Regions from separate parts of the Halomonas sp. 3D7M genome, predicted to be linked through region 3. Evidence: predicted binding sites of a transcription regulator. Region 3 holds the regulator's gene; each other region holds the start of a gene.

Region 1 (3,120 bases), on a different contig from region 3:
TGGTGGTCACGCCAAGGCGCGCCTGTAGCGCTTTGATCTGATGTCGCAAATGGCCGCGCACCCTCGCATCCAGCGCTGAGAGCGGTTCATCAAGCAGTAACAGGCCGGGCTCAGTAGCCAGCGCTCGTGCCAACGCAACCCGCTGCTGTTGCCCACCAGAAAGCGCGGCAGGATATTTATGTTCGCTGCCACTAAGATCAACCAGCGCAAGTAACTCCGCCACGCGGGCATCAATCGTCGCTCGATTACTGCGACGGTTGCGTAACCCGTAGGCAACGTTGTCGAACACCGTCAGATTGGGAAACAGCGCATAAGATTGGAACACGATGCCAAAATCCCGCGCCTGCGGGGGCAGCGTGGAAATATCCTTGCCGCGCTGAATTAAGCTACCTGCTGTTTGTTGAGCTAGGCCTGCAATAGTGCGCAACAGGGTTGTTTTGCCACAGCCAGAAGGCCCTAAAAAGCATACAAACTCGCCTTCCTGAATCTGTAGCGCAATGTTGTCCAGCGCGGTAAAGCTACCGAAACGCTTGGTGACACCATCTATGCTTAGGTGCGCAGAGGGTGAGAGGGGTTTCGCCGCCGAGTGGGCCGTCAGCGGCGATGTCAGTGTGGTCTGCATAACATCTCCAAGCCCCGGCCTTGGCCGGGGCAGCTGTTCGTGCTTACAGTTCGGTTTTACCGTCGTAGCGGCGCTGCCACTCTGCCAGCACGCGTTCGCGGTTAACCGCGGCCCACTGGAAGTCGGCATCAATCATGCGATCGGCAATGTCAGTGGGATAGTTTTCAATCGGCTGTGCCACACCGGGATAGGCCACCACGGCGTAGCCTTCGTTATAGAGTTCGTTAGCCTCGCGGGAAACGGCCCAATCCATCAGCGTTTGTGCAGCTTCCTGTTTGGCGGTGCCCGCAACGATGGCGGCAGCTTCCATATCCCAGCCAAGCCCCTCTTCCGGGAAGATCACTTCAATCGGTGCGCCTTGGGATTTTAACCGTGCACCACGGAAGGCAAACGACACACCGACTGCTGCTTCACCGGTGGCCGCCAGGCTGCAAGGAGCAGAGCCGGAGTGGGTGTAACGGGAAATATTGTTATGCAGGCGGTCCATGTAATCCCAGCCCTGCTCTTCGCCCCATAGCTGCATCCAGCTGGCTACATCCAGATAACCGGTACCCGAGGAGTTGGGGTTAGGCATAATCACATGCCCTTCAAACTCAGGCTGGGTCAGGTCTTCCCAGGAGGTCGGCATCGGCACGCCCTGACGCTCGCCTTCAATAGTGTTGTAGCAAATGGCCGCTACCCAGGCGTCCATGCCTACCCACGCAGGGTCTTCACCGTTACGGTAAGCAGCATCAATAAATTTTTGATCAAGGTTTTCAACGCCTGCGGGCGCATAGCGCTCCAGCATGTCCTCTTCTTCAAGCACCAGCAGACTGGTGGCGGCTAAGCCCCAGATGACGTCTGCCTGGGGATTATCTTTTTCCGCCAGCAAGCGCGCAGTAATCACGCCCGTAGAATCTCGCACCCAGTTAATAGTGATATCGGGGTGAGCGGCATTGAAGCGTTCGGCGTATTTTTGCAGGTCATCTGACTCAACGGCGGTGTACACCGTTAGCTCAGTGGCGCTAGCCGCCGAAGTGAAGGCAACGGCAGTCGTTGCGAGCAGAGCAGTTGCAATCTGAGTAGGTTGGAACAAACGGCGAAGTTTCGACATGGTAGGCTCCCAGCGTTTTGGTATAGACCAGAAGTTTGCCGTCGCTAGATGACAGTGCGATGACGCTTGTTTGACTGATTTTTTAAGTTGTTATGTATGCGTATGGATGGGATCTTGTGAGGGTCCTCATGAGCGCCTTGTCTCCGTAACCCTGTTACTTCTGACCCGACAGCTCAACACTGATGCATAACGAATCGTGCAACCAGTGCTCTTCGTCATATTCGATAGGACGCTGTTGATCATCAAAAATGGCACGGCAAATGTTTAGCCCGGCCGCGCCTGGGGCAACGAGTAACTCTTCTGCATCTAATGGCGACAGCGCTTCGGACACCATGCGTATCGAGCGATTGGCCAAGTGATGCCCCCACCGCCCTCTTAACAACCCCCAGAGTGATTGTCCGCTGTAGATGTCTAGCAACTCTGGCGCACGCTCTGGCACCACCCAAAGCGACTCCACCAGCACAGCACGATCATCCACATAACGGCGACGGCGAATATGGTGAAACGGCTGGTCATCGGGCAGCCCCAAGGCACGGGCAGCCACCAGATGTGAGCGGGTTTCCAGCTTTAGAACCGCCGTTCGTGGTTGCCGCCCCTGAGCCCCCACATAGTCGTTAAAGCCTGCGTCCCGGGTGGGGTCATACACCAGCCTAGCCGGTGAAATAAACCAGCCACGCCGATTGCTGCGGTGAATGAGCCCTTCCCCCTCCAGTTGCGCTAAGGCTTGGCGCAACGTAACGCGGGTCGTAGAGAAGCGCTCCGCCAACACTCGCTCAGCGGGCAATTTGCCTTCCCACTGCGTGGCATGCTGGGTAATTAAATAACGAAGCTGTTCCGTTAACTGTAAATAGTAGGCATCAGGCATGCGCCGATTTTCCTGATAGATCGTTGGCCGATGAAGCGTCTGTCGACGCTGCCATCCGCCAGTCTAAGCGCTGCCACCCTTCTACACTAGCCACCTCCGCCAGCACGGGATCAGGGTTAACCGCCACTGGGCAGTCGACATACTGCAGCAGCGGGATATCGTTGCGGGAATCTGAGTAGAACGTTGTATGGCTGGGGGCAATTTTTTGCTCGATTAACCACTGCTGAAAACGCACTACTTTCCCCCCACGGTAAGAGAGCACGCCTTTGCTATGGCCGGTGTAGCTTGCCCCGCTTGCCGCTTGTTCGACACTAAGCTCTACCGCCAGCACATGCTCAATCCCTAACATCGTCGCAATCGGCGCGACCAGGTGATGCGATGACGCAGAAATAAGGACGAGGATATCGCCTGACTGACGGTGCGCGTCCAGGCAGCGCCAGGCTTGATCAAAAATACGGGGCTGCAAATGGGTAGCGACAAAGCGCTCAACTTCTTTTTGTACATCGATTACTCGGCGGCCCCGCAATGGCGCCAAGGTCA
Region 2 (3,120 bases), on a different contig from region 3:
TGATGAGCTGTTCAATCTAAAGGGTGAAATGACAGGGCTCTCCTCGGGGTTTCGTGACCTCGATGAAATGACCTCAGGCTTACAGCCCTCAGATTTGGTAATTATCGCGGGCCGCCCGTCAATGGGTAAAACCACTTTTGCCATGAATCTGGTGGAGCACGCGGTTATTGCTAGCGATAAGCCGGTGATGGTGTTCTCCATGGAGATGCCAGCAGAATCTCTGATGCTGCGTATGCTCTCTTCGTTGGGTCGGATTGATCAAACCCGTGTGCGCTCGGGGCAGTTGGAAGATGAAGATTGGCCGCGATTAACATCGGCGGTCAACCTGCTCAAAGACAAGCAGCTATTTATTGATGATACTGCGGCGCTTTCGCCTAATGAAATGCGCTCACGCCTACGTAGAGTGGTGCGGGAGCACGGCAATATGGCGCTGATCATGATTGACTATCTGCAGTTAATGCAGATTCCTGGGTTTTCTGAAAACCGTACCGGTGAGATATCGGAGATATCCCGCTCGCTGAAAGGGCTAGCAAAAGAGTTTCAATGCCCTGTTGTAGCACTTTCACAGCTTAACCGTTCGTTGGAGCAGCGCCCCAATAAGCGTCCTGTCATGTCGGATCTGCGGGAATCCGGCGCGATTGAGCAGGATGCCGACGTCATTGCGTTTGTTTACCGAGATGAGGTGTATAACCCTGACAATCCTGACAACCAAGGGATTGCCGAGCTGATTATTGGTAAACAGCGTAACGGGCCTATCGGTACGGTACATATGGCCTTTATTGGTAAATACACACGCTTCGAAGACCTTGCGCCCGATAGCTATGGCGAAGCGTTCGGCGATTAACTTGAGCGTTAGGGGGGAGAACGTATAATGCTCCTCCCCGACCAAGCAGATAGACAGGAGTAGCAAATGGCAGGTGGTTTTAGACGTGGTAACCGTAAGCGTCTTCCTAAGCTGGAAGGCCGTGGGGAACTGCAGTCACTAGAGCGAGAAGGGCCATTTAAAGAGTGGTTGGGAATGCCTGACCTCTACCGTTACTTCCTGGTAGTTGAAGGAGAAAAATATAGCTACCAAACTGAAGATTCAGAACTGCCGGTAACGGTGGGCGATAAAGTAGTTTTCCGTTACAAGGAAACTAAAGGCGGTAACTGGATAGATCGCAACTCGTTAGGTAAAGCAATCGACCCCTCTGAGTATCAATAATTCGACGAATAAGTTGACGTTTTGGTCAGGAACTCTTTTGTGATGTTGCCGTCATAGGCAGTTAGTGCCAAGGTAATAAAATTGTCATGGGGTATCGTCATGCTGTGCCCCATGATGATGAACAATCACAGGAGGGAACCATGGAACTTAAAGAACTGAAGCAATTTGTTGCGGGTCACGATAACTTTGAAATACGCGTTATCACGCATTCGGGCAGCCGCTTTTATCAACTAGAGCTTGAAGATGTAGAGGGCGAGCGGCATATGTTGACCCAGCGCGGTAAGCCAATGCTGTTTCGCTCGCTAGATGATGTTTATCTTGAGCTAAAGCGTGCTGGGATTCACCGTGCTTACTTAGTGCAGCATGTACCCCAGGATGAAGTGATTGGACGCGATGCTCATTACAGTTCGCCGTTAACATCACGTATGCCGCTAGTGTTTTAACACTACAAACATTGCAACATCCTATGGCGTCCTCACTTGTTTGCGTGACGCTTCTTCCATCATCGCCCTAGCCGCACACGGCGACGGGCAAAAAAACGATAGCCTGCATCCATTACTCCTCGCAGGCTTGGTAAGCAAGAAAGCCATACTAGCCACCGGTAGCCCAGTACCGCATAGAGGGCCCGGCTGGCATCCATCCCGATATACCATTTCCTTGGCTGTCTTTGACATGCAGTAGCCCCATCATATCGTCAAACTTGTGCCCTATATCGGCTGCATTGAAATCACTACTCTGAATGTCCACGAGTGCGACACGTTCTTGATGGCGATGCTTTGCAAACCACGTGACTTCCACGCGGCAAAAAAGGGCAGTGGCCATTGTGATATAGCGTGACAGGTGACGTTGCGTGAAGCGTAGAAAAACGGCTCATTGAGCACTCTTTGATAATGAAAGCGAAGGCTGGTGGTCACCAAGGATAAAGGCTTCGACATGAGTTGGTCTACAGTTATACAAATAATGTTGATAGTATAACTTTATGCCGCAGCTTTGCCGAAAAGTGTTAAGATTTTGCCAACTGTTTAAAGCATCTGAGGAGTTAGCGACATGGTCGATAGCGTTGTAAAAGATCAGCTGGGCGAAGGGCGCTTGGTCCATGCGCCAAGTGATCATCCTGCCGTTCCCCCTGCAAAAGTCGGCGTGGTGTTGGCTAACTTGGGCACCCCGGACGCAACCGACTATTGGTCTATGCGGCGCTACCTTAGCGAGTTCTTGTCCGATAAGCGTGTTGTTGATTACGCTAATTGGAAGTGGCAGCCGCTTTTACAACTGATTATTTTGACCAAACGTCCATTTTCTTCTGGTAACGCCTATAAAAGTATTTGGAACAACGAGAAGAACGAGAGCCCGTTGTTAACGACGACGCGTGCCCAAACTGAAAAAATAGCTGCACGTTTGAAAGCGCTCTACGGCGATAGCATCGAAGTTGATTTCTGTATGCGCTACGGCAACCCGTCAACGGAAAGTGTCCTTAAGCGCATGAAAGAGAAGGGCTGTGAGCGGATCGTTTTCTTCCCGCTTTACCCTCAGTACGGCTCGCCTACGACTGCGACGGCAAATGATCAGGCATTCCGTACGCTGATGAAAATGAAGTGGCAGCCCTATATTCGTACGGTGCCCGCTTATTTTGAGCATCCTGCCTATATTCAGGCGCTGGCGAATTCGGTTCAGGAAGCTTACGACGGCTTTGAAACGCGTCCGACGAAACTGGTAGCAAGCTACCACGGTGTCCCCGAACGTTATCTATTAGAAGGTGACCCTTACCATTGTCAGTGTCAGAAAACGACGCGTTTGATGCGTGAAAAACTAGGGCTGAGTAAAGAGGAAGTAGACACCGCCTTTCAGTCTCAGTTTGGCCCAGAAAAGTGGGTTGGCCCGCAAACCGTTGATCATGTGGCTGAACTTGCCAAGCAAGG
Region 3 (3,120 bases):
AGCACTGCCATTGGGCATGGTTTTCCAGCGAAGTGTTATCTGACTACCCTCTGGCGTATACCGCACAGCGTTAAACACTAGGTTTGAAATAGCGCTATGCAGTTCCTGCTCGCTGCCGATCAGACGGGCATCGCTCTCAAGCGCGACTTGAACACTGTGCTGTTGATTAGAGAGCGCTAGCGCATCGCGGCGAATGGCGTCGAGCATTGGCCCTAACGCCAACGCATGATGATCCTCGCCACCTTGATCAATTTCTAACCGAGAGAGCAGTAGCAGATCATTGACTAAGTTTTGCATACGCTTCGTCTGCTCTTCCATCTGAGCAATACCTCGGCCCAAACGTGGTGGAAGTTGCTCTTTTAAGTCGCTGTAGGTTTCTAAATAACCCATCAATACCGTTAGCGGTGTGCGTAGTTCATGGGAAACATTGGCGACAAAGTCACGACGCATCTGCTCTAAACGATGCAAGCGGGTAATATCTCGCGCCATTACCAAGCGCTCATCATCACCATAGAGAGTAATTTGATATTGAAGGATATGCCGTTCATCGATGGGCGACGTTAAGGTCAGCGGCTCACCGTATTTACGTGCATTAAAGTAGCTGATAAATCGCGGGTCACGAAGCAGGTTGGTAATGTGCTGGCCACGGTCGTGGGCTGTTTGCAAGCCCAGCATTTCTGTCGCGGCACTGTTCCACCACTCCAGGTCGCCATGTCGATCTAGCATAACGACACTGTCACGCATCGCTTCGGATGATTCCTGAATACGTGCAAGGGTGGCACGTAAGCGATTCTGAGTAATCCGTTGGCTCTTTTGGTAGCGATACAAGCGATCAAAAAGCTCGCCCCACATGCCGCTCGCAGCAGGGGGTTCATCATGAGGATGAAGCGTTAACCACTTAAAGAGCGCTCGCAATTGGCGCAGTTGATACACCAGACAAACGGCAAGCCCCGCAGCAACTCCAAGACCTGGCATACCCAGCAACCACCCCAGACAAGCGCCCAAAGCGGCCAGCCACGCAATTCGCCATAGTTCTCGGCTCCACAGGCGCACCGTTACACCCGCGCGGAAAAACGGTACCCAGTGCCTCTCACCGTTTGAATGAGACTCTGGTGAGCTTCTCCTAAGGCCTTACGTAGACGTCGGATGTGAACATCTACCGTCCGCTCTTCAACGTATACGTTACCGCCCCACACTTGATCGAGCAGTTGGCTACGTGTATAGGCGCGCTCTTGGTGCGTCATGAAAAACTGCAGCAGACGGTACTCCGTCGGCCCCATTTCTAACGCCTTACCGTAAGCACTCACACGGTGGCTCACTGGGTCTAATAGCAAGCCATTAATTTCAATAGGATCTTCGACACCTCGGGGGGTAGTACGTCGCAATACTGCTTTTAAGCGCGCCACCAGTTCGCGGGGAGAGAAAGGCTTGGTGATATAGTCATCCGCCCCAGCCTCAAGCCCTTGAATCTTGTTATCTTCTTCGCCTTTAGCGGTCAGCATAATGATAGGCACCTCGGCGGTGGCTTCTTCACGCTTTAAGCGCCTTGCAAGCTCAATACCACTGGTGCCCGGCATCATCCAATCCAGCAAAAGCAGATCTGGCTGGTGGTCAACCATCATCGCGTGGGCATCCTGGGCGTTATCCGCTTCAAGAACGCGATAGTCAGCCATTTCCAGCGCCACTGCGATCATCTCGCGAATAGGCGCCTCATCATCGACAATCAAAACGGTCTTGGCGGTCATTCCAGGGCCTCACGGTGTTCAATGAAAACTAATTAAAAAAATAGTTTAAAAAACAGTTCAAAGACATGTCAGTGACGATAACACCATGACTCGATGACAATTTTATGACATAGAGGATATTTAGCCAGTTATTGGCCACCAACTTAGTGCAATACCTGCAAAAATTAACAAGCCAGACCAATGATTATTAAGAAATGCTTGGAAGCAGCGGTCGCGCTCACGGCCAGCGATTAAGCGTTGTTGGTGGACAAACGTAGCGGCCATAGCGGCTAGCCCAAGCCAGAAAAAGCCACCTAAACCAACACGCCATCCTACCCAGGCAAGTAGTCCAAGTGCCGCCACTTGCAGTACACCAATGATCAGACGATCAGCGCTACCAAACAGCACCGCGGTAGATTTGATGCCAATTTTCAGGTCATCGTCGCGATCGACCATGGCGTATTGGGTATCGTAGGCAACGGTCCACAGCACGTTCGCGCTAAACAATAGCCATGCTTCAAACGGCACATGACCCAATACCGCACCGAATGCCATGGGGATCGCCCAAGAGAACGCAGCCCCCAACACTACCTGAGGTAAATGGGTGTAGCGCTTCATAAACGGGTAAATGAACGCTAATACAACACCCCCTATCGACAACAGCACCGTAAACCAATTGGTCAATAGCACTAAAATGAAAGCAGTGGCTACCAGCGCGATAAACAGCAGCTGCGCCTCGGTTTCACTGATACGACCAGTGGCTAGCGGACGATGTTTAGTGCGCTTTACATGGCCATCGAAATGACGATCAGCGTAATCATTAACCACGCAGCCCGCGGCGCGCATCACATAAACGCCAGCAATAAAGATCAGCAGAACATTCCGCCCAGGCACACCCTCTGCTGCTATCCACAATGCCCATAAGGTGGGCCACATCAATAGCCAAGTACCAATCGGGCGATCCAATCGCGTTAAATGTAAAAAATCAGCCACCCGAGCCCATCCCGTTGGCCTCAACAGAGAACGGTCCATGCTTACCTCTCAAAAAGAAAACGCTGGCGATAGCCTAGCGCGAAGACAGGGCAAGATCATCTGCCATGGTCGATAAAAAGTATTCCTGCACTAACAGCGATAGCCCACTGTGCTGAAACACTGAGCGCCGCCCCCATACGCTGTCTAAAAGCGACGCAGAGTGTTCCGCGACAAAGCGTGGCTGATGGCGAGTGGCGTAGAGTGGCCCACGCACCAGGTCAGGTTGTTGAAACAACCAGCTGCCTAATGAACGCTCGCCAAGCCCTTCTAACCCCTTACCTTGTAATTGACTAAGTGGCGCTACCGAGCGTGCTACTACCCAGGGCTTATCGCCGACACACAACGCTACTTCCCTCAGCCATGC
Region 4 (3,120 bases), on a different contig from region 3:
TATCAATAGCGTGGGGCAAACCAACCCGTTCCAGCAAGCGAAAGGCTTCGGCCACGGCTTCTTGTGGGTAACGGCGCAAGAAGCTACGCCAGAACCCTACATAACCTAGCTGGCCAGACAGCACGTTCTCCATCACGGTTAAACGGTCAACCAGTGCATACTCCTGAAAAATCATTCCCATGGAGCGGCGCGCGTGGCGTAGCTGGTTGCCCGAAAGTTTGGTCAGCTCTACATCTTCCAGGCGAATACTGCCTTGGGTGGGTTCTACCAAGCGGTTCACGCAACGAATCAGCGTGCTTTTCCCTGCACCGGAAGGCCCGATCAGCGCCATCACTTGACCCTTAGGTAGCGTCAGTTGTATATCGGTTAACGCACGATCCCCAGTAGAGTAACGTTTGCCAACGCCGGTAAGAGTCAACATGAGAGTGCCTCATTTACGAGTAGTCAGGTACATAGCAATTCGGCCAGAAAGTTGCCTTCCTGGCCGATAGGGTTTCAGAACGACTGGCGTATTAATCGCAGTCGTAGGTCACGCCGTTAGCATCAGCGATGGTGCGAATGACCGACCAGTTTTCCTGATAAGTAATCGGGATAAACTGCGCTTCACCGGAATTGGCAAACTCGGTCTCAAGAGCCGTGCCTTCCCAGTCGTAGCTGAAGAAAGCATCCTGAATTTTCTCGGCCAGCTCAGGGTTCAAGTTATTGGCCAGTCCATAGGCGGTGGTGGGGAACGTTTCAGAGGTGTAGATAATCTCGTAATCACCTTCGTTGACAACGCCACGAGAGATCATCCGCGCGCCAACAGAGTTAGCAACGGCAGCAGCTTCGTAGTCTTTGTTTACCACCCCTAAAATGGAGTTGTCATGGGAGCCGGAGAACGCAGTTTCGAAATCCTCACCAGCCTCTAGACCGTACTCGGAACGCAGCAGCGCAGAGGGGGCACGGAAGCCAGAGTTAGACGTTTCAGAGGTAAATGCCAGCTGGCTGCCTGCCAAATCTTCAACCGACTCAATGCCGCTACCGGGATAAGTGATGATCTCCATCTCATAGCCAAAGCTGCCATCTTCAGCGGCCATCATGGCAAAGGGGCGGAAACCACCGCAGTTAACGGCAACTGGTACGCCGCCCGTATTAAAACCAGCCACATGCAGGCGACCTGCGCGCAGCGCTTCCTGCTGAGCCGCGTTGGACTGAACCGGGAAGAACTGCACCCGCTTGCCGGTGGCATCGCTTAAGTGTTCGAGAAAATCCGCCCAAACATCAGCGTATACAGCAGGGTCTTCGACCGGCGTGTAGGCAAAGACTAAGGTATCCGGGTCGACCCACTGAGACTCATCGCTGGGTACGTCAGCAACCATGTCACCGTCATTATCAACATAACGCGAAGAGAGGTCAGCGGAGGCGCTAACGGCTGCCAGCGCAAACACACTAACCACAGCAGCACTAATCAACGTACGAGAAAACGATTGAGACAGACAGAGAAGTTGCATACATCACCTGAGCGGGTTATTTAATAATGCCGCTATGGTGGTGCCCAACCATGACAGTGAAGGGACATTAAAATGACAAGGTCATGACCGCTCAGTGACAGTTAAGTGAGTAAAAACGCAGTGCTACCTACTCCACGTCGGCACCACACAGCACCCTCGGCGCTCTACGAATAAACTGTTACCCACTATTTTTTTTGCTTGGTGCTTTAACTCGGAAAGTTGGGCGGCAGTGTCTAGTGCCTTGCAGCGAGAGGTATCAGTGACCGGCTTAACAGCAATAGAAACACTGACAAAAGGAATAAACGTCACCGCACCCTGGCGGTTTTCTATATGGACTCCCCCTTGCTGACGGTCTACATCTTCATAAAACCCGGGCGCCATCACTTCAAAAGAGTGCAATATTTGCTGGCAAACGCCCTCCCACTGCGCTAAGGGAAGCAGCATCATAAAGTCATCACCACCAATATGGCCGATAAATCCGCCGGCGCTTTCTACCTGTGCCTGAAGCAGACGTGACAAGGAAATAATCACGTGATCGCCACGGGCATAGCCATAAGCATCGTTAAAGGCTTTGAAATTATCTAAATCAACGTAGGCGGCCGCAAACCCTTCGCGCTGATCGAGATAAGTAACCAGCGTTTCGTTTATCAGGATATTACCCGGCAACCCGGTAAGCGGGTTGGCATGGCGAGCCTGACGCACCTGAATAGCGGTAATTTCACGCAACAGGTCCACAATAGTCCCCATACCCAAATAGCAACCGCGACTATCTACAATCACGAAATCTTCCTGCTCGATATCGCGGCTATCGGTTAGCTGCTGGCTAAGCGCCTCAAGAGACAAATCTGCGTCGGCCACTAGCATTTTAGGATCTGCAATCTCTAGCACCCGGCGCTTTGCGTACAACGCGTGGCTATAGGGGTTGGTAAATAGCGTTAAAAATGCATTGCGACGCACCACGGCTATCGGCACGCCATCTTCTACCACCGCCACGCAGCGTAGGCTTGTAACATCACGAAAGCGCTCAGCAAGCTCTGGCACGGAGCACGCCGGCGACACAGCACTTATCGCGCGTAAAATAGAGTGGGCGGTGCGCCCCGCCGGGCCTTTTAGCTGTGTCGTGGCAGGCAGCAGCATGTGCAGTTGCAAGGGCGGATGAAGGCTTGGTCGTGCAAAGTAAAACCCCTGAAGTAACGCCAATCCTCGGTCTAATTCCCATAGACAAAGGTGCTCGGCGGCAGTCTCAACTCCCTCAGCAATCAGTTGGCAGTCTAAGCTGCGCGCTACATCGAGAATCGAACGTAAGAACTCACGCTTGGCAGGCTCTTGATCAATGCCAGAAATAAAGTGGCGGTCTAGTTTGACGAAATCAGGACGTAGTTCAGACCAATGGCGCAAACTGGAATGGCCAGCCCCTAAGTCATCCAACGCTACTTGAAAGCCCATGTCGCGATAATGGGCCACGGCTTGACGCATCAGCTCGTAATCATGAATAGGCACATGCTCAGTCAGCTCGATGACTACCCGCTCTGGGGGCAGGCCGCTCTCTTGGATGAAACTCAGCGTTAAGCCTTCACGGAAGTCACGCTCAACAATCGTCAGCGGCATCACGTTCAGAAACAGCAATCCG

Evidence for each region. Region 3 encodes PhoB, which activates phosphate uptake and scavenging genes when phosphate is short. Its sites were predicted from a motif close to TGTCATANNNNTGTCANA; they were not measured.
Region 1: INT22_RS06640 (putative 2-aminoethylphosphonate ABC transporter substrate-binding protein) is a predicted target of PhoB. The motif match lies at 1,763-1,780, and genes of this name have one in related genera.
Region 2: INT22_RS10075 (DUF6482 family protein) is a predicted target of PhoB. The motif match lies at 1,276-1,293, and genes of this name have one in related genera.
Region 4: phnD (phosphate/phosphite/phosphonate ABC transporter substrate-binding protein) is a predicted target of PhoB. The motif match lies at 1,551-1,568, and genes of this name have one in related genera.

Annotation. Positions count from the first base shown of each region.
Region 1 is NZ_JABUZF010000138.1:21,203-24,322, forward strand. Features, by position in the region: gene INT22_RS06635 (putative 2-aminoethylphosphonate ABC transporter ATP-binding protein) at 1-622, opposite strand, end outside; gene INT22_RS06640 (putative 2-aminoethylphosphonate ABC transporter substrate-binding protein) at 666-1,715, opposite strand; gene INT22_RS06645 (UTRA domain-containing protein) at 1,870-2,580, opposite strand; gene INT22_RS06650 (HAD family hydrolase) at 2,573-3,120, opposite strand, start outside.
Region 2 is NZ_JABUZF010000179.1:7,653-10,772, forward strand. Features, by position in the region: gene dnaB (replicative DNA helicase) at 1-844, shown strand, start outside; gene INT22_RS10070 (hypothetical protein) at 911-1,204, shown strand; gene INT22_RS10075 (DUF6482 family protein) at 1,345-1,647, shown strand; partial or broken gene INT22_RS21885 (DCC1-like thiol-disulfide oxidoreductase family protein) at 1,707-1,853, opposite strand; gene hemH (ferrochelatase) at 2,252-3,120, shown strand, end outside.
Region 3 is NZ_JABUZF010000063.1:2,838-5,957, reverse strand. Features, by position in the region: gene phoR (phosphate regulon sensor histidine kinase PhoR) at 1-1,053, opposite strand, end outside; gene phoB (phosphate regulon transcriptional regulator PhoB) at 1,056-1,745, opposite strand; gene ubiA (4-hydroxybenzoate octaprenyltransferase) at 1,866-2,756, opposite strand; gene INT22_RS02030 (chorismate--pyruvate lyase family protein) at 2,791-3,120, opposite strand, start outside.
Region 4 is NZ_JABUZF010000271.1:28,489-31,608, forward strand. Features, by position in the region: gene phnC (phosphonate ABC transporter ATP-binding protein) at 1-421, opposite strand, end outside; gene phnD (phosphate/phosphite/phosphonate ABC transporter substrate-binding protein) at 513-1,490, opposite strand; gene INT22_RS19085 (bifunctional diguanylate cyclase/phosphodiesterase) at 1,614-3,120, opposite strand, start outside.